Algoriphagus sp. Y33: one gene and its partner. The protein of the gene in region 1 binds, or shares a complex with, the protein of each later gene. Links are inferred from orthologs where the notes say so. Each region holds a gene or a part of one and is shown on either strand. Other genes may lie near its edges.

Region 1 (10,264 bases):
AAGCTCACGAAGCCATCCGTCCTACAGACTTTGCCAACTCCCATGTTTCGGGAGAGCGTAACGAGCAACGCCTCTATGAGCTGATCTGGAAGCGTTCTATCGCTTCGCAGATGGCAGATGCGGAATTGGAGAAAACTATTATTACGGTTGATATCTCCAATCAACCACAAAATCTTGTTGCTACCGGAGAAATCATCAAGTTTGACGGATTTCTTAAAGTGTACTTGGAAGATACAGATGATGAGCCGGAAGAGGATGACAGCAACGATGGCAAGGCACTTTTGCCGCCTTTGACTATTGGTCAAAATTTAAATCTTCAGGAAATGAAAGGCAGGGAGACATTCTCCAGACCTGCTCCGAGATATACAGAAGCATCGTTGGTAAAGAAGTTGGAGGAACTGGGAATCGGGCGTCCGTCCACTTATGCACCTACAATTTCTACCATACAAAGACGTGAATATGTGATCAAGGAATCCAGAGATGGCACGCCTAGGGAATATGTTGAAATGATCATTGCCAAGGGAGCATTCAAGGATGCAACCAAAACTGAAAATACGGGAGCTGAGAAACAGAAACTTTTCCCTACCAATATCGCAATGGTGGTGAATGACTTCTTGGTAGAGCATTTTCCAAATGTTATTGACTTTAGCTTCACAGCAAGAGTAGAAAAGGAATTTGATGATATCGCAGCAGGAGGGCAAGTTTGGCAGGATATGCTGGATTCTTTCTACGGGGATTTCCATAAGAATGTAGAGGATACCGAGCAGGTTTCCAGACAGGATATCAACTCAAGCCGGGAACTTGGGAATCATCCGGTCAGTGGAAAGCCGATAATTGCCAGACTTGGTAAGTTTGGTCCATTGGTTCAGATCGGTGATGCTGAAGATGAAGAGAAACAGTTCGCCAGCTTAAAAAAGGGGCAGTTTATTGAGAATATCACCCTGGAGGATGCACTTGAGTTGTTCAAATTACCTCGTGATATCGGGATGTTTGAGGATAAGAAAATGGTGGCAGCCATAGGAAGATTTGGCCCCTATGTTCGTCATGATGGCTCATTTGTTTCGCTTCCAAAAGAAATGGATCCACTAAGTGTCACTGAAGAGGAAGCAATCCAGCTGATCAAAGACAAACGTGAAGCAGATGCAAAGAAACATATTAAATCCTTTGATGAGAATCCTGAAATTCAAATTTTGAACGGTAGATGGGGGCCTTATATCAAGATGGGTAAGAATAATTATAAGATACCCAAGGATAAGGAAGCTGAAGCATTGACATATGAAGAGACGATTCATATTATTGAAAATCAGCCTGAACCTAAGAAAAAGGGCGGGCGATTTGCCAAGAAAAAGTAATTAACACAGCTAGTTTGGACTTTATATAGACAAGCCTAATTCAATTCTATCAAAGATTGTTTTAGGCTTGTTTCTGTCTCGGAGGAATTTTTCGGCTTTAGCGCAGACAATTTTTAAGAGAACTGTAGCTGATTACGATATCGACAGGCTAATTCCATTGGCCACATTTTTTAGCTAACACCAGATGAGCCATTTGGATGGGTAGTAACAGTTACATGGGGTGGGAAAGGGTTGGTGAGCTACTTCCTTTTGATTATTACCCTAAAGAAATTAAGTCAGGTGAACAATTGTGGATCCTGAAACAAGTTACTTTAAAAAATCTGGCTGCTTATAGCTGGGATTTGGATAGGTGTAGAAGCCTTCACCGGATTTGACTCCCAGTTTCCCCTGATCCACGTAGGTTTTGAGCAATGCTGCAAAAGCTCTCGACGCCTGATTTCTTTTGGAGTTGGTGATGTGCCATGCCGTATCCAATCCTACCTTGTCCAAGATCCCAAAGGGGCCTGCCGCCATATTGAAATTTATCATCCAGGATTTATCTACAGCTTCTACTTCTGCTATTTCTCCAGTCAATAGTCTGCCTGCAGCATCGATCCAAGCTATCAACAACGTATTGAAAATGTAACCTGGGTTTTCTTTTTTAATCAAAATAGGTACTTGATTCAGCTTTCTTCCAAGATCATCTAAAATACCAATCACCTCTACAGCAGTACCCACATGCGGCATAATGTCCACAACTCTGGAATGAAATACATCATGAAAGTGAAATGCGCAGAATTTCTCCGCCCTTCCCGATATTTCGGCAAACTGAGATGGAAGTAGGTAAGAGGTATTGGTCGTAAAAATAGTATGATTTGCGGCCAGATTTCCTATTTCTTTCCATACGTTCATTTTGACTTCAGAATTTTCAGTTACATTTTCACTGACAAGATCAACCCGCTGAAGTGCTTCTTTAAGATTCCCTGTGAAAGAAATTCTTTCCATAGCTAGGATTGCCTCTTCTTTATTTAACCGGCCTGAACGGATCATTTGAGCTACTGACTTATTCATGGTGTCCAAAGATTTTTTCAAACTTTTCTCTTCAATATCAAAGACATTGACCTGATAGCCTGAAATTGCAGCTTGCAAAGCAATTCTGGTACCCATGTTACCGGCACCTATAATACCTATGGTATAAATGTTCATTAGGATTTGATTTTCTATGAATTAAATGGTGAATCCACCATCAGCAGTAAAAACAGATCCGGTGGTATATGAGGAGGCTGGTGAAGCTAAGAATAAGGCCATAGAACCAATTTCATCTGCAGTGCCCATTCTCTTGATGGCTAGTTTTTTCATCACCATGTCCATGATTTTCTCATTTGACCATAGCGGTTCAGAGAATTTGGTTTCGATCAATCCGGGACAAATCACATTCACCCTGATTTTTGCTTCTCCCCATTCTTTTGCCAAGACCTTGGTCATGGATATTAAAGCTGCTTTGCTTACGCTGTAGATTCCCAATCCATGTTCAGGTGAAATTCCGCCTATGGAACTGATATTTATTACCGAAGCATTGGAAGATTTTCTGAGATGGGGCCAGCATAGTTTTGAGAGCTCGAAAGGAGCCTTGAGATTCACATTCATTATTTTATCAAAAGCTTCCATACTCGTTTCATGTACAGGTCCGAAAACGGGACTTGTCGCAGCATTATTGACTAAAATATCAAGCTGTCCGCATGATTCAATTGTTTTCTTTACCAATCCCGGCAGCTCCTCCATATTTCCTACATTACAAGCTATGCCCTGTGCTTCATATCCTTTAGCCCGAAGCCTGCCGGCCATTTCATCCACAGCTTCCTGTTTTCTACTGCAAAGCACCACTTTTGCGCCCGCAGCGGCAAAAATTTCGCTTATACTAAAACCGATTCCTTTACTGGCGCCGGTGATGAGTGCGACTTTTCCCTGGAGGGAGAATAGAGAAGAGAGATCCATAAGTAGGTACGTTTTCTTCCTTCAAGATAAAGAAAGATAAAGAGTAAGCCTGAACGAATGCATATTATTGTCAGTTTAAATAGATATGAATTTCAGAATCAAAATAGATGACTATGAAATCAAGCATGACTCTCTGATGATTAGCCATGCGATCTGCCTGCCGTCTTTAGGCAGGGATTCTCTGTCCGACGACAGACGGGCATCTACCCGCTAAAAAACAAATTATGATCATATGAAATCGAGCATGACGAATAAGGTCACACAACTTGTCCCGAACTTGATTCGGGAGAGGGATGATTATTCACCGAGCGAGATTCCATCTGAACTCTTAAAACAAAATATAAACAGATGAAAGAAGTGATTTTTGAGGAAATCGGCAGAGCCGCGGACGTATTGAAGGTGAGAGAAGCACCGGCACCCGAGCCAGAAGGCCATGAGGTTCAGATAGAAGTAAAAGCAAGAAATATCAATCCCTCCGATCTGATGTTTATAAGGGGGCGGTATGGGATTCAGCCTGATTTACCGAGCAGTGCAGGTTTTGAAGCAGCGGGAATAGTAAGTAAGCCAGACGCTGAGGGAAAATTCCCTGCGGGAACCAGAGTGATGTTTACAGCTCAAGGGACTAATATGGGTACTTGGAGAGAGTACATTACACTTTCTGTCAAGCAAGTTATCCCTATGCCGGAAGGCATGTCCTTTGAAGTAGCCTGTCAGGCTTTTGTTAATCCCGTAACTGCGGTGGCTATGGTCAATAAATCGGGGTTGAATGCCGGAGAATGGCTTTTGCTCACTGCAGGAGCTTCTGCTTTTGGGAAATTTGCTATTCAGATAGCTAAAAACAAGGGAATCAAAGTGGCCTGTACTGTCCGTCATGATGAACAGAAAAAACACCTAACCGATCTCGGTGCCGATCTGGTGATTAATACAGAGAAAGAAGATTTGAAAAAAGTGATCAAAGAAGTGGTGGGTGAAGGAGTCTCTGTAGTATTTGATGCTGTAGGAGGAGAACTGGGAGCGGAGGCATTGTCGTGTATCAAGAAATTCGGCACGATGTACGTGTTTGGGATGTTGAGCATGCAGAATTTATCCCTTAATACGGGAATGATGATCTTCAAAGAAGTGAAAATAGAAGGATTTTGGCTGAGTAGTGTTTTACAGAGGATAAGTGAGGAGGATAGAGCAGAGCTTTATAAGGAAACCCAGTCCTTTTTGATGCGGGAAGATTCTAAGGCTGAAGTGGCTGAAAAATTTCCGCTTACTGAAGTGAAGGCAGCAATTGAGGCATATAACAAACCGGGAAGAAACGGGAAAGTACTTTTGGTGAGTTAATTTCTTTGAAATAGTTCTTCATAAAAAAAGGGATTCCCCATCTTTGCATTTCAAATCAAAAAACTGAAAAGAATGAATTGGGATACGCTGGACAAAGAGCTTACCGAAATTGTAGAAAAAAGAAATCAACTTGCCGCTATGGATTACAGCGACGAAAGATATGATGATCTGGAAGAAGAACTTCATGACTTGGAGGATGATTTCAACGAGAACTATGAGGATAGGCTTGAAACTGAACTTGAGAAAATTCAAGATAAGTTGCAGTCCGATACGGATATTCTTTTGCCCACGGCATATATCGCCAATGCCTACAAGCCCCTTCTTCCCGATGCTAATGGTATTGTAAGCTATGAAGTCTCCGGACTTCAAGGCGTGCCTATAGAATCCGAGCAATTTGACAAGCAAGATGTCCGGATCGTATTGGTTCCCAATCCCGCACGATTTGTAATGCTGATCAATGGCAGGCAGCTGAAGGATCTGTGGAGAAGTAGATAAGATTAAGTATCAAGATATTAGTATTGAGTATCTAGACTTTAGTATCAATATGATGATAGGTTATAAAATCATAAATCTAGTTTTATGATCTAACTAATTTGAAAGACCTGGCGAGTAGCCGGGTTTTTCTGTTTTTCACTGCTGATCCAAGTTGAAGCTTAAAACCGATGATAAATACAGGGTTTTATTAACAAGGCTAATGAACTTGGGCTGAACATAGATTTAATTGAGAAGACCACCGTTTATCCTATTTGGTCTTTGGAATTATGCCCAATAAATTAAAATTTAACCAATGAATTCAAAAAGAGTAGTTATTACGGGCTTGGGGGCACTTTCTGCTCTTGGCAATGATGTGAAGACCAACTGGAGAAATGCTAAGGAAAGCGTAAGCGGTGCGGGTGCAATCACCTATTTTAATGCTGAAAAATTCAAAACCCGATTTGCCAGCGAAATCAAAAATTTTGATCCTACGCTGAAACTCGACAGAAATGAGATCAAACGCGCTGATCTCTATACTCAATATGGCCTGTATGCAGCTTCCGAAGCAATGGAAGATTCCGGTTTGGATGTTTCCCAATTGGCTTCACCGTTTGATGCAGGTGTGATCTGGGGCACAAGCCAAGGCGGTATGAATACGTTTGAAAAAGAGATGAAAGAGTTTGTGGAAAATGATTTAAGCCCACGATTCAATCCTTTTTTCATTCCTAAGTATCTGGTGAATATGGCTTCAGGAGTGATTTCCATGAAGTACGGCTTTATGGGAATCAATTATACTCCTGTGACAGCCTGTGCATCTTCCAACAGTGCGATCATGGATGCTTTCAATTACATCAAGTGGGGCAAAGCCAAAGTGATTATCACGGGTGGTTCGGATGCTCCGATTACGGAAGCTTCTATGGGAGGATTTAATGCGCTGAAAGCACTTTCTACACGAAATGAAAATCCTACACTGGCCTCAAGACCATTTGATGCAGATAGAGATGGTTTTGTGATGGGAGAAGGTGCTGCTGCTTTGATCTTGGAGGAATATGAGCATGCAAAGAAACGCGGCGCAAAGATCTATGGAGAAGTAGTGGGGGCAGCCATGACAGCCGATGCTTATCATTTGACGGCCACTCACCCGGAAGGTGAGGGAGCCTATACCTGCATGAAGTTTGCCTTGGAAGAAGCTGGCTTGAGTATACAGGATGTGGACTACCTTAATGCCCATGCTACTTCTACTCCGACAGGCGACTTGAGTGAAATCAAGGCTGTGTCAAGACTGCTGAATGGCACCTACGATAAACTGCATATTTCCTCTACTAAATCCATGACAGGGCATTTGCTGGGAGCTGCGGGAGCAATAGAAGCTATCTTCTGCGTCAAGGCAATCAATGAAGGCGTAGTGCCGGCAACTATCAATACAGAAAATTTAGATCCGGCAATTCCTACGGGAATTCAGATAGTGACCAAGAATGTTGTCGAGAAAAAAATAAAAGTTGCCTTGAGCAATACCTTTGGTTTCGGAGGGCATAATGCGACAGTGATTTTCAAAGAGTTTGTCTAACCTTTGGGGTTTAGACCCCAAAGGTTTTGTTTTTCACCACACCTCCTTAGAAACTGCATAGAAACATACAAGGAGATTTTTGAAAAGTGTGTTTGCTTATCTAAAACGGAAATATCAGCAGGACATGCTGACCGACTGTATTAAAATCCCGCCAGACCCGATTCAGTTCGGTATGGGTTTTGGCAGCTTCCAAACCTGAGAAGGGGTAGAGCCGTCCAGTAATTTTACGGCATTTTTGGGTAAGTATTCTGCTTACTTCGCTAATTTTCTTCAATCTAGAATCTGATATTTTTCCTTTTTTTTCCAGTTCACCCCATGAAGCATTGACTTGATGATAAAACTCATCCCGAAGATTTTGAAGTTTTTCCTCTTGCTTTCCCAGTAGTTTAAGGAAGTACTCAAGATGCTTTTTATCATAGCTTCTGTACTCATGCCTTCTCCAAAACGACTGCTCTATCAATTCCTTTAAGTGAAGAGAAATACCCAAAATATTCGCTGCAAGCGTAGCTTCGGCAAACTGAAGAAAGGGGTATTGGTAAACGGAAGCAGTCAATTGAGCTTTTTCCGGAAGAATTTCAAAGCAACGGTTTAGTGGAACTTCAACGTCATCGCATCGAAAAGCATGGCTTCCTGTAGCTACCATTCCCATGTAATTCCAACCGTCAAGAATAGTTACATCTTTTCTGTCGAGGACAAAAGCTTTGATCACCGGCTTTCCTTTTCCATCCAACAGTGCCTTCCCATCTTCCAATATCCCGCAATTGGCAGTGAGATGTGTAGCATGCAAGGCTCCCGATGCATAGGTCCAACTTCCGGAAATGATGTACTTTTCATCCACCAAATTGGCTTTTCCTCCTACAAATCCACTTCCTGCCAAGCAGAGTTTTTCGTCGGGGAAAATATCATTACGAAGTGACTCATCCATAAAGCCGACAAACCAGGCTGCACCTGCACAGAGCGTCACTGTCCATCCCAGACTCCCGTCCAGCTTTGCCAGTTTTTCCTCAATTTCCAAGGCTTCAGGCAGGGTACAACCCAGTCCTCCCAAGTCCTTTGGCACAAAAATCTTAAACCATTTTTCGGAATAAATCTCAGCCAGCCATTCCTCGGGAAGGTATCCAAGTTCTTCTGCTTTGGTAGCGAGTTCGTGGCTAAACAGTTTTGACTTTTCCATGGGCGTGGTCTAGTTCTTTTTTCCAATCGAAATAACCCAAAATGGCTATGACGAAAAGGAAAATGGTGAGAAATGAGATTAGAATCAGTTGCTTGTGAAAGAGCAAAGGAATGGCTACGATATTTGACACATTCAGCCATATCCAGTTTTCCAACTTTCTTTTTGCCAGAAGCCACATCCCTGCCCAGGCAGTAGAGGATACAAAAGCATCGATCACAGGCACATCGGAGTCGGTAAAATTGGTAAGCATAAAATAGAGAAATACCCAGCCGCCGAGGGCGATTGCCCAGGTGATTTTCTGCTCAGTAACTGTACTTCTTGAGATTTGCGAGGCCCCGGAATTCGATCTGTTTTTCCACATGGCCCAGCCATAAATACTCATTATTAGGTAATAAGCATTGAGCAGGGTTTCGGCGTAGAGCTTGGCATCCACAAGCAAGAAGCCCGAACACGAGATTCCGATGATGCCCGCGGGATAGAGCAACACATTGTTTTTGCGGGCGAGCAGCACTGAGGTGACTCCAAAACCCACAGCGAACCATTCCAGTACACTCGTGGATTTGATCTGCTCAGCGAGCAGACTCATGTCAATATACAATAGCATTTGAATAACGTTTTTGGATTATTCAAAAAAGGGAGAACAGTAATCTAGTCCCTACGCCGGCATTACCCGGATCAGGTGCTCAGTGATCGCTCACCGATGGGTATGATCTCAGCCCGAAATATTAGGGCACCCCTTAATTGATGATACTAAGATAGGGATTTATACATGATTTCGCTCTACGAGCCGGACTATCTAAGTTCGCTTCGCATAAAGAGGAATTTCCAAAACCTAAGGAATTATGGAAAATAACCAAGCAGGGAGCTAAAGTTGTAGCAAAGCACCGGGAAGCTTTATTGATGGATTGGGGCAAAAGATGCGAGTGGCTGAAATAGGATGATAAATCCTAGACCGATACCGTTATATCAGCTTTAGATAAATCAAATTCTGATTTCATTCCAATTAAGGTATGCATTATTTTAAATAGAAAGGCCTATTCCCATAGCAGGGAATAGGCCTTTATCATTTTATAAGTACTACGTACTTAATTACTTACTGCCACCATATTCTTGGTTTTGTTCTATCAGCGTATTATCCAATTCCAAAAGTGGAATTGGGAGAATTTCATGCTTTCCTGCCACAAAGCCTTTGCTTGCAAGTGCTTCTGCTGCTTTTCCATTTCGGACTAGGTCAAACCATCTATGACCTTCTCCTGCGAGTTCCAGACGTCTTTCTTCCAAAATTGTATGTATGGAAACGGGGATAGTTCCCAAGCCGACTCTAGCCCGAACGGCATCTAGCAGAGCCTGTGCACGGCCTGTATTTCCACCGCCTCTTACGAGTGCTTCAGCTTCCAAAAGATAGGAATCTGCAAGACGGATTTCATAGATATTTTGACGGAAGTTCAGTTCCATCACTCCGCCTCCCGTGGATCTGTCTTTCTGACGTCCTGCAAATTTCTCTAAGAAATAGCCGGTATTGTTGTAGCCTTTTTCATAAGTTACAGCTCCCGCTTTTTCCAAGCTATCCAAATCCGCAATGGTCGCTGATTTACGCGGATCGTTTTTCATCACTTGATACAAATCCGGAGTAACAGTCAAAAAGCTCCAGCCGGAAACATAATCAGGTGCAGTATCTGCGATTGGATTGTAACCCCGTGGACCTACCATGATGTTCAAAAGATTCCCTTCTGTACATCCCACGCATCCCCAATCACCATTTGATGTATTCGTAAAGGATACTTCGAAAATTGACTCCGAATTGAATTTATTATCAACTTCAAATAGATCGGAGAACTTGTCCAGTAATTTGTATCCATACTGGCTGGTACCACCGGGAGTTCCGTTTACCATTTCAAATTGCTCCGCTGCCAGCGCAAATTTTTCCTGCTGCAAATAGACCTTTCCCAAGACTGCACGTGCCATTCCTTCAGTAGCTCTTCCCGCTTCGGTTTCCGGATTGAGCTGGACAGGAAGGTTGGGAAGTGCTTCCAAAATATCCGCTTCTATCTGTGCATATACTTCAGAAGGATCTGCCTGTACCACATCGAACATTTCGGACGTAGAGATAGGCTCTGTGAAAAGCGGTACGTTTTCAAACAAGCGCACCAAATCGAAGTAGAAGTATGCCCTAAGGAATGTGGCTTCTGCATGATAGCGGGCTTTTAACGACTCATCCATAGGCACTTCAGGAAGCTTTTGTATAAGTACATTTGCACGAAAAACACCTGAAAAGCCCTTACTCCAAAGATCTCCTTGGGGACCGTTTGCAGGATCCAGTGTGTAATTGGACCATACTTGGATAGAAGTAACATCATTTGGGCCTCCACCGCCTGCAAAATGATCATCTGATGC
Region 2 (10,176 bases), 1.5 Mb from region 1 along the record:
GTTGACTCCGGATTGCAGTTGACCGGAGGCGGCCGAATACTGGATGTTTCCTCCCAGGCTTAGCTCCTTGAATTGGTTTTTGGTACTGAGCTCACTTTGCGTGCGGTGAAGCCCACTTTGATTAAATGAATTGATGGTCAGAGCTTCTGAGCTAAGTGTGTCAACACTGCTGCTTGTAGCCCTGCCGTCCCTGGGAGCGTAAGATGTAATTATACTACTTTGCCATTTCCCACTTTGATAGGTAAGACCTGCTCCTCGAAAGAAGCCAAACTCCATAGCAGCAGTATAGGGCAAAATCCCTACACTGCTTTTACGGACAGTGGGGACTGTTTCGGCACCTTTACCTAAAGAATAACTGGCTCCAAACACCAAACCCTGCCCAAATTGAGCCTGAAAATCTCCCAAAGCAATGGTTTTCCACTTGCCCAAGTAGTACTTGGTGAAATGAAAAGAAAGAAAATTGAACCCGTATCTTGCCGTTTTGCGATCCCAAGTGAATTGCTCGCCGGGGTCTTTATCCAGTGTAAATCCTAAACTGAAATCCCTGGCATGCTGAATACGGAATCTTAGATAGAATTCATTCGGGTCTCCCAAATAACGATTTGAAATTCTTCCCGTAGAACTGGTGTCGGGAGGGGTAAAACCTTTGCGGGGTTCCCATGTACGGCGATGGCGAAGTAAAAAATATGCTTGCTCTTCATTGGCAACACGCTTCCAAAAAGATTGGGTTTGAGTGGAAGTGCCGGTTCCCAAGGTCAAAAATGGGATAATTTGTTCTATAGTTTTCAGGTCAAAACCCGGGACCGCTTGGAGCTCATAGAGTGAAATCAGCGAACCCTGGCGAGCTCTGTAGGAGATTAAGCCGGAGATCTGGCTTGGGTTGAGTAGATAGCTTGAGGCTAGCGTTTCGGCACTTGCACGATTGATGTCCATTGGGTTTAGATAAAGCTGGAGTAGGACTTCGTAGATCGATTCGTAATCCAAGTCCTCATCTTGGACAGGGAAGAGACGTTCCATTAATGATTCCAAATCCATTTCCGTCTTAGGGGGATACTGCGCCAGTACAAAAGAACTCAGGCAAAAAGAAAGACCGATCAGGAAAATTAGTGCCTTCATTTTTCCGGCAGTGAGAATCCCAAACTTACATGATTTGTACTACCCAAGGCTTGATTTTGCCCATGGGCATAGTCCAGAATAAAGCGATTTGATTTCAGACCCAATCCAAAAAAAAGCCGGCTGGGATTGCTGTTGATGCCTGTTCGGATAAATGCCCAATCTTTGATGCCATATTCCAATCCTGCCTTTATTACAGGTTTGATTTGAATATCCTTTTCCACTTCGAGATGCGCTTGGAGCTGTGGGATAGGAGTGTAAAGGAGCCCTAAACTAATTCCCGTCGGTAATCTTACGTCAGTGTCTTTTGATATTTTGGTTCGGTTCAGATTGGAAATACTGGCACCTACAGAGAATGTAGAGCTAAGCTCTGCCATTCCCCCAAGGCTGAAAATAATAGCGTTTCCATCCCCGAATCCTTCGATATGGGTTTGAAACCATTCCAGTTTTCCGCCTATACTTACAATTCCCAATTGATTGGCGAAAGCGAAGCCAAGGGATTGCTGATTGAATAAGTTGCCTCCATAGCGGGAAACTCCAAAACCTACCGTTCCGGCTTTCACTTTCCAGGCTCCTGCTAGATCGACGGTACCTAGTTCCTTCAACCCAAATCGACTGTCGTATCCCGCAGATACAGCAGAAGACTCCAATTTTGCAAGCCCACCGGGATTATTGAAATAACTCCAGGTATCCATTCCGTGCACCCGTAGATTGCCCATACTCTGACTTCTAGCACCGTGCACTTGGGTGAGGGGGTCTGTTTGCGCTTTTGCACAATAAGCCAGACAAGCCAAGAAGCATAAAAAAGTCCATAGCTTCATAATGGATCGATAAAAAGTCTCAACTAAATATAGTTAAAAACTTGATATCCATACCAAAAAACCAGGGTTTTTTACGGGGAATTTAGAAAGGCGCGGAAAAATTAAAGAAGAAGTTACCTTCTTTGCTGTTATTCATGGAATATTCGAAGCGTAAAACAGCATCATAAAAACCAACCAAATCTATCCCCGTTCCATATCCCATCAGGTATTTATTGGCTAGTCGGGAATTCTCGGGGATATGATTTCTATCCTTTACATAGCCATGATCGAAATTTGCACTGAGATATAGTCGAATGGGAATAGTGTTGAATTGCTCCAGCTTAATCAGATTGGAAATGTCAATTTTCCAATCCAAGAATTTATACCTGAAGCTGTTTTTATGTACATATAATTGCTGTCCTTCCACTACATTCAGTTCATAACCCCGTATGAAATTTGGACTGTATCCGATCCCTCTTACAAGCGTATATGGCTGCCCTGTACTCAAAAACCAATTGGCTGTAAGACCGGAGTTGAAGTGGAACTTATCGGAAATTTTGAAATATTTGTTTGCTGTGAGATTGACTTCCACTTCATCTAATTCATCGGTGAATATGATTCCATATTTCGTGAGAGAAACCTGTAAAAGCTCACCGTCAGTAGCGTAGGACACATTGTCTCTTCTATCATGTCTGAAGGTATAGGTGGCAAATGCATAACGGAGTTTATTGCCACCGTGCTGGAAGTATTCCGGATTTTCGGTCAATACATCATCTGCCACCAAAGTATAGCTGTACCCTAAGGTAAGAAAGTGATAGTTATAGTAGCTTCTTCGGTAAGTGTATCGTAATGCAGCGGCAAAGTTTTTTCTAATTATATCTTCTTTTTCATTGGTGAAAAAGACCTGTTTATTGAATTCGGATTTGAGGGGGATTGTTTTATTTTCCTTGTAGGTAAGTTGTACAGCTAACCCGTGCTTTTGTTTTTTGTCAATATATGGCTTGCTATACTGAAGATCCAAAGCCTTTGTAAAACCAAGTTGCCCGGCAAATCTGAGTTTGTCATTTCTCCCTCCTACATTACTATGGCTTAAGCGCAAACCGTAATTCACTCTGGAAAAATCCCGGCTCTGGTTGGTCCACCATTCCGAGAAATTCCGGTCAGCGAGCTCAAAAATTATCTGCGGTAAGAGGTACCAGCGTTCCTTTACAGTAATGAGAATTTCCACTTCATTATCTCCGGTGACCAGTGGAGTGATTTCTACTGAAGTGAAAAGCATGAGATTGTATATCTTCTTTTGATCAGCAATAAGTATTTCCAGAAAGGTATTCCAGTCATAATAGAAGTCGGTGATGAAGTCCAGCTCTCTGAGAATTACACTCTTTTTTGTTTTTACATTTCCTACTATAAAAATATTGTTAACCTTTACACTATCAGGGGATTGGTTAATCGCAGGTGCATAGGAAGTGTCTCCTTGTGCATAGGATGTGTTTTGTCCCGACTCAAAAAAAAGAGCTAGAAGCAATAGAGAGAAGTAAAGGATATTTGGTTTCTTGCCGATCAAGAGGGAATTCTGAAAGTTTAATTTTGGTTACTTACGAAGTTGTTGGCAGATTCGCTACAATTATAGAACTTATTCATGGCAAAATCCTTACTTCGAAAGATAGCTATATTTCCGGTCTTGGTGTATCAATACACTATTTCCCCTTTATTTCCTTCGAGTTGTAGATATACACCTACGTGCAGCCAATACATGAAGGAGGCAATAATGAAGCATGGGGTTTTTAAAGGAGGATGGATGGGGCTCAAACGGATAGCCCGCTGCCACCCTTGGGGCGGCCACGGGCATGATCCAATTCCTTAATTTTTGATTGGCTTCAAGCCGTTTTTCAATGCTCGAATCACTAATATCACTCCACCAATGACTAGTGGAATACTCAATAACTGTCCCATATTGAAGGCCATAGCATCTTCGAAATCCACCTGACTTACTTTGAAGAACTCCCAAACGAAGCGCATGCCGAATACGGTGATCAGAAAGATACCCAATAGAATCCCCTCAGGCAACCGTTCTTTATATTTGTTCCAAAGGGCAAAAAGCACAAGGAATATTACAAAATAAGAGAGGGACTCATAGATTTGAGTCGGGTGCTTTGTTCTCCCAAATGTCTGGACAGTCACTAGGTAATGGTCTCCTTTATCTGAAATTGCCATATTTAGGGGGCTTTCTACAGGTTCGGCTAAGTAGTCCTGACTTGATTTGAATTGGGTCAAAGCATACTTAATATCCCTTCTCAAGGCGGTTTCCAGCTCTTGGAGGCTGTATGTGCCTTTATTGATTTCCAAGTCAATATTTACAGGGACAATCCCATTGCCTACCAGTTCTCCTTGACGATCATCAGGTTTGTAAGGATCTACAGACTCTACAGGCACCTTCAAAGTGCTAAGTAACTCCTCACTATCCCAAGCGTAAACTATCCCATAATCAGATCCTGTATCTTTTCCGCCTATTTCAGAATTCATCAAATTACCAAAGCGGATCAATGCTCCGGTCAATGCTGTTACGATTACTATTCGATCTACTACCCAGAGGTAACTTTGTCCAGGAGTTCTTTTGGCATAGAGCCATAAGGCAAAAAGAATAGCAATAGCAGCCCCGTGGCTGGCAAGTCCACCTTCCCAAACTTTTAAGATTTCGATTGGATTGCTTAAGTATTTGGCAGGCTCATAGAAAAGAACATGACCAAGCCGGGCACCTACGATAGTCGCTATCACCATGTAGATGGTCAATTTGTCAACCAGCTCAGGGTTTTGCCCTTCTTTCTTGAAAAAATGAACCATAAACTGCTGCGAAATCACAAAACCGGCGGCAAAAAGTATACTATACCAAGGTGGTCTTTCCCATCCCGGAATTACAGAGGGGTTTGGATCCCAAACGATATAGTTCATGATTAATTCAAACATAATTTTTGTTTTATAGTTGATCTAGTTGAGCAAGTTCTTCCGCAAATCCTCCGGATAAAATCGGAAATCTGTACCAAGTTTTTGGATCCACATTGAATTCATCCAAATGGAAGGAAGGGGCAAGTCTTTCCCTTTTCCATTGATTGCGAGACCAAAGTCGGAAGAATTTTTTGATATAGCCTTTCAAAATATCAGGTTCTAATTCAAGTTCTTCAGAGAGGATCAGAAAAACATCCATAGGTGAACGGCGATCCCGAATGGCAAGTTTTTCTATTTCCAAGATGACAGCGTATGGCATCAAGTCTTTTTCGTCAGTTTGGGTTCTCTCCTGCGGCCGGAGTTCTGCAGTCGGCTGAAGAGAATTCACTTTCCTCAAACCCGGGTGATCTAGGTTTTTCTCGGCCCAGCTTAGCCAGCTTAGGATGAAATATTTATCCACTGCTGCAATTGGAGAAATACTACCCGATGTATCCCCATCCATGGTGGCATAACCTACATCTCCTTCACTTCTGTTGGAAGTGGAGAGGAGCAGGGCATTGTTGATATTGGCGAGCATCCAGATTATCGGGGACCGGGTTCTGGCTTGGATGTTTTGAAGCGTGATATCGTCCTGTTCCCAAGTCAATTTTCTGCCTATGGCTTTCTATCTTGGCAGTGTAGGATTGTACTTCTTCGTCGATTTCCCAATGATAAAAGGTGGCACCTATGCTTTTGGCCAGGGACTCAGCAGAAGAGAAGGTGTCATCCGAGGAGTTTTTGGTTCCTTGATATGCTGTGGTCAGTAATTGAGCCACCAGTTCTTTTTCAGGATTATGGGATTGTGGAGTGGATACTATTCCTGCTTTTTGACAGAATTTCTCTACGCCTAATTCATCTATCCCCCGCTTCACCATCTCAGCTACCAAAATTGCAATCGAAGAAGAATCCGCTCCACCCGAGAGCGAAAGAACAAAGCCATTGCTTTCGGCTTTTCCTCATATAATCAAATAGAGCCAAAGCTGAAGCTTGGACAAATTCCTCATTTTTTGAATTTATAGAGCTATGCCCTGGCTTTTTGGCTCCAGATAAAAACTGTTGACCTGAACGTCTTCAAAAGAGAGAAGTCTATTCCTTGAGAGTAATTCCCCGGATTTGGCAAGCATTATTTCCCCGTCGAAAATCATTCTGCCGGCTTCATTTCCCAGTAAGTTAGCATAGCAATAGTAGCAGTCAAAACTGGCTGAACTTTCTTCTACTAGCTCTTTGCGGAGCTGGCTTTTTCCATGGCAAAGTGACTGGCACTGGGATTGAATATCAAATTGACCTTTCGTTCACAAAGCCTATAGCCAGGCCTTAGACTGCCTCTCCATGCATCTTCACAGATTTCGAATCCGAAGTGAATTTCTTTATGGTGAAAAGTAAGATCGCCAAGAGGAATCATTTGATCTTGAAACGCTATTTCGACGACTTCATTTGCTCTCCATGGCGTAAACCAACGGAATTCATAATGTACGCCATCGATTGCCATAAATTGCTTTGCCACAAAGCCCTTGACCGCTCCATTTTCAAGGACTGCTACACAATTATAAACCTTATCCTGAATTCTAACGGGAAGACCTATAGCTACTGTGATTCCCATACAGTGGGGTAGCAAGAGTGCAAGTTGGGCCAGTGCTTTCTTTGGATACCAGTAGCTTAAAAATAAATCTTCGGATCCATATCCTGTGATAGCCAATTCAGGCAAGCACAGGATTTCAACCTCTTGATGTTTGGCTTCTTCAATAGCCAGTATAATTCTGTTCAGATTTCCTGACCAGTCCAGCGGTGTTTGATTGACGGTAGCTCCCGCGATTTTAATTGAAGACATGAATTGGATTGATTAATCCTAAAATTACTAAGCTATGTGGCAATACTTAGTGTTTCGCATGCATTTTTGGATGCTTCTTGCTCTGCTTTCTTTTTTGTGCTTCCTTTTCCTTGTGCGATTTCTTTTGCATCGACGTGTAAAGCTACCTTAAATTCTTTGAATCGTTGGTTTCCACTGACTCCAAGCACCACAAATTCCACCGGCTTATTTTCCTTTTGGGACCACTCGATGATCTTACTTTTGTAATTTGTAGTAGTAGCTATCATGCTTTCTACATCAAAGTGAAGTAGAATTCTTTGGGTAATGAATCTCTTGGTGAAGTGATAGCCTTTGTCAAGGTAGACGGCTCCAAGAAAAGCCTCCAGCATATCTCCGTACAGCGACTTGTTTCCTGTGAATGTCCGCTCACCGATCTCCATGTCCAATGCTTTTCGCAGACCGATTTTGATCCCGGTATCGTTCAGTGTTTCTCTGTTTACCAATTTTGATCTGGTTTCGGTGAGAAAACCTTCGTCCCGGAAGGGGAATTTCTGGAAAAGGAATTCGGCGATGACAGCTCCCAAAATCGCATCACCAAGAAACTCCAATCGCTCATTGGAGAGTCGGAATCCATGTGAAGTTTCCTCACCCAAGCCAGACGGCGTAAGTGCAAGCTTATACAGCGATAAATTAAAAGGCCTGCTTCCCGTCATCAGTCTGATGGAGGTAGCAAGCCTTTTGTCTTTTTCACTAAAGAAGAGATTATTAAATCCGAGTCTTTGAAATAATTTCAAAATCCAGACTAATTATATTTTTTGAAAATCACCGAACAGTTATGTCCGCCAAATCCAAACGTATTACTCAACGCATAATTTATCTCTCTCTCCTGTGCTTTATTGAAAGTCAAGTTTAGTCTTGGATCAAATGCCTCGTCGTCTTCGAAGTGATTGATCGTAGGAGGTATCACGCCTCTGTTCAAAGCATAAATGCAAGCAATTGCTTCTACAGCGCCGGCAGCACCCAGTAGGTGACCGGTCATGGACTTTGTACTGCTGATGTTCATCTTGTACGCATGCTCACCGAAAACCCCCTGAATCGCCTTGATCTCTCCTACATCTCCCAAAGGAGTAGAGGTGCCGTGCACATTGATGTAATCTATGTCTTCGGGTTTGAGATTAGCGTCTTCCAAAGCAATTTTCATCACACTGCTGGCTCCCAAACCATCGGGATGCGGAGCTGTGATATGGTGCGCATCGGCAGTCATTCCGCCCCCTACCAGTTCGGCATAGATTCTGGCACCACGTGCTTTAGCATGCTCATATTCTTCCAGAATTAATGCTCCGGCTCCTTCACCCAATACAAAACCATCACGATCCTTGTCAAAAGGCCTAGAGGCTGTCTCCGGTGATTCATTTCTTTGGGAAAGGGCTTTCATTGCATTGAATCCACCAATACCAGCTTCAGTCACTGCTGCTTCAGAACCTCCGCTGATGAAAATATCAGCTTTTCCCATTCGGATGTATGTAAATGCATCGATAAGGGCGTTGGTTCCTGAGGCACAAGCAGAAACTGTTACAAAGTTTGGACCGCGAAAACCATATTTAATAGATATAAAGCCGGAACTTATATCAGCAATCATCTTAGGGATAAAGAAAGGGTTGAAGCGCGGAGTCCCATCTCCGGTGGAGAATGTCGTCACCTCATCCTGAAAGGTTCTTAACCCTCCGATTCCCGATCCCCAGATTACTCCGGCTCTTGATTTATCGATTTTTTCAAGATCCAACCCCGAATCTACCACGGCTTCATCAGCTGAAATCATGGCATATTGGGTAAAAGGATCCATTTTTCGAGCTTCTTTCCTATCAATAAACTGCTCTACATCAAGGTTTTTGACCTCGCAGGCAAATTGGGTTTTGAAAAGGGAAGCATCGAATTTGGTAATCGGCGCAGCACCGCTCACACCATTAGCCAAACCGTTTCCAGAATTCCTCTGCGGTATTGCCTATTGGTGTGAGGGCACCTATACCTGTTACAACAACTCTTTTTAAATTCATGGAATGAATTTAGGAATTATTATTTTACGTTAGCTTCCAAGTAGGTTACTGCTTGTCCAACAGTACCGATTTGCTCAGCCTGATCATCAGGAATAGAGATGTTGAATTCTTTTTCGAATTCCATAATCAATTCTACAGTAGCAAGAGAATCAGCACCAAGATCATTGGTAAAGCTCGGCTCCAAAGTAACTTCAGACTCTTCTACGCCAAGTTTGTCAACGATGATGGCTTTTACTTTTTGTGCAATTTCAGACATTTTGTGATCAGTTTAGTTAATAACACTTCGCAAAGAAATATATTTAATGCCTAATTGACAAAGAAAAGATTCAAGTAAATTTTTAAGCAAATCGTTGTCCATAGAAGTTGGATTATATTTTCTAACTTTGTTTTGATTCATTTTTTCCCCGCATGAAGAAGGCCAAATTACTGATTGAACATACGTATGATTTCGAGCTTTTGGGGCTTGTATCCCCTGTAAAGGACTATAAGATGGCATGGCTTATCAATAGGGAGTTGGATCTTAACCTCATCAAATACGATGACCTATTATTGGAATTTATGACCCTCCAAGCCTAAAAATCTCGCAATATTTCCTTTCTTTACCGCATGGATTTGTTCAACTGCTAAAGAATAAGGCCTTGAATTCTACAAATCAAGTGTCTTATTTGATCCCGGAATTGAAATCAATGGATTATTTCCTTTTGGTTCAGGACGAGACCTTTCAAATAAGTATTAATACATTTGCCAACCAGCTGGCGAAAAATCGTTACATACAAAATGTGATGAAGCTGGATGTAAGCAAACTAAAATCAAAAGAAAACCTATTAACTTATTAATCCCCTAATGAGCCATTTCAATAAGACTAAAATTCTAGCAACTATAGGCCCCGCTTCAAATAACTACGAAACTATCAAAAGCCTGGCAGCAGCCGGGTGCCAATGTGTTTCGTCTGAATTTTTCACACGGTACTCATGACATTCACGGTGAAGTAGCGAAAATAATCAGACAAATCAATAAGGATGAAAACCTTAACCTTGGGATTCTCCAAGATCTCAGGGACCAAAAATCCGTGTGGGCGAAGTAGAAAACAACGGTGTAGAGATTAAGTCGGGAGAGTTGATCACCATTACAAATGATCCTGTAATCGGTACTAGCCATTTGGTCAGCACTGTGTATCAAAACCTTCCGAATGATGTGGTTACAGGGGACAGGATTTTGATTGATGATGGAAACCTGGAAGTAAGGGTGAATGATACCGATGGAAAAAATGTTAACTGTACAGTAATCCATGGAGGAATTCTGAAATCCAGAAAAGGAATAAATCTTCCTAACACAAAAGTAAGTGCTCCTTCCCTCACAGAAAAAGATATAGAAGACTTGGCTTTCGGCTTGGAAGCAGGAAGTTGATTGGATTGCACTT

What was found.
Region 2: the proteins of fabF (region 1) and ID165_RS12715 are in contact, whole or in part, in a solved structure (PDB 6OKG), measured with the Escherichia coli proteins. The link is inferred for Algoriphagus sp. Y33 from one-to-one orthologs.

The regions. Positions count from the first base shown.
Region 1 is NZ_CP061947.1:1,669,452-1,679,715, forward strand. What follows is about bases 4,700-7,569. They hold fabF (beta-ketoacyl-ACP synthase II), read left to right. Parts: upstream 4,700-5,442; coding sequence 5,443-6,696; downstream 6,697-7,569. Other genes in these bases: ID165_RS06725 (hypothetical protein), read left to right, coding at 4,728-5,150; ID165_RS06735 (acyl-CoA dehydrogenase), read right to left, coding at 6,797-7,569. Outside these bases: topA (type I DNA topoisomerase), read left to right, coding at 1-1,352; ID165_RS06710 (3-hydroxyacyl-CoA dehydrogenase NAD-binding domain-containing protein), read right to left, coding at 1,659-2,537; ID165_RS06715 (SDR family NAD(P)-dependent oxidoreductase), read right to left, coding at 2,559-3,326; ID165_RS26895 (hypothetical protein), read left to right, coding at 3,412-3,540; ID165_RS06720 (zinc-dependent alcohol dehydrogenase family protein), read left to right, coding at 3,675-4,655; more of ID165_RS06735, read right to left, coding at 7,570-7,870; nicotinamide riboside transporter PnuC, read right to left, coding at 7,848-8,474; ID165_RS06745 (RagB/SusD family nutrient uptake outer membrane protein), read right to left, coding at 8,960-10,264. UniProt on the Escherichia coli protein: Involved in the type II fatty acid elongation cycle. Catalyzes the elongation of a wide range of acyl-ACP by the addition of two carbons from malonyl-ACP to an acyl acceptor.
Region 2 is NZ_CP061947.1:3,154,727-3,164,902, reverse strand. Bases 7,395-10,176 are described here. They hold ID165_RS12715 (acyl carrier protein), read right to left. Parts: upstream 9,013-10,176; coding sequence 8,776-9,012; downstream 7,395-8,775. Other genes in these bases: ID165_RS12710 (IPExxxVDY family protein), read left to right, coding at 9,302-9,592; ID165_RS27125 (IPExxxVDY family protein), read left to right, coding at 9,165-9,332; rnc (ribonuclease III), read right to left, coding at 7,395-7,496. Also shown: ID165_RS12755 (helix-hairpin-helix domain-containing protein), read right to left, coding at 1-1,116; ID165_RS12750 (hypothetical protein), read right to left, coding at 1,113-1,934; ID165_RS12745 (hypothetical protein), read right to left, coding at 2,017-3,477; membrane protein insertion efficiency factor YidD, read left to right, coding at 3,553-3,777; ID165_RS12735 (prolipoprotein diacylglyceryl transferase), read right to left, coding at 3,774-4,877; more of rnc, read right to left, coding at 6,756-7,394. UniProt on the Escherichia coli protein: Carrier of the growing fatty acid chain in fatty acid biosynthesis.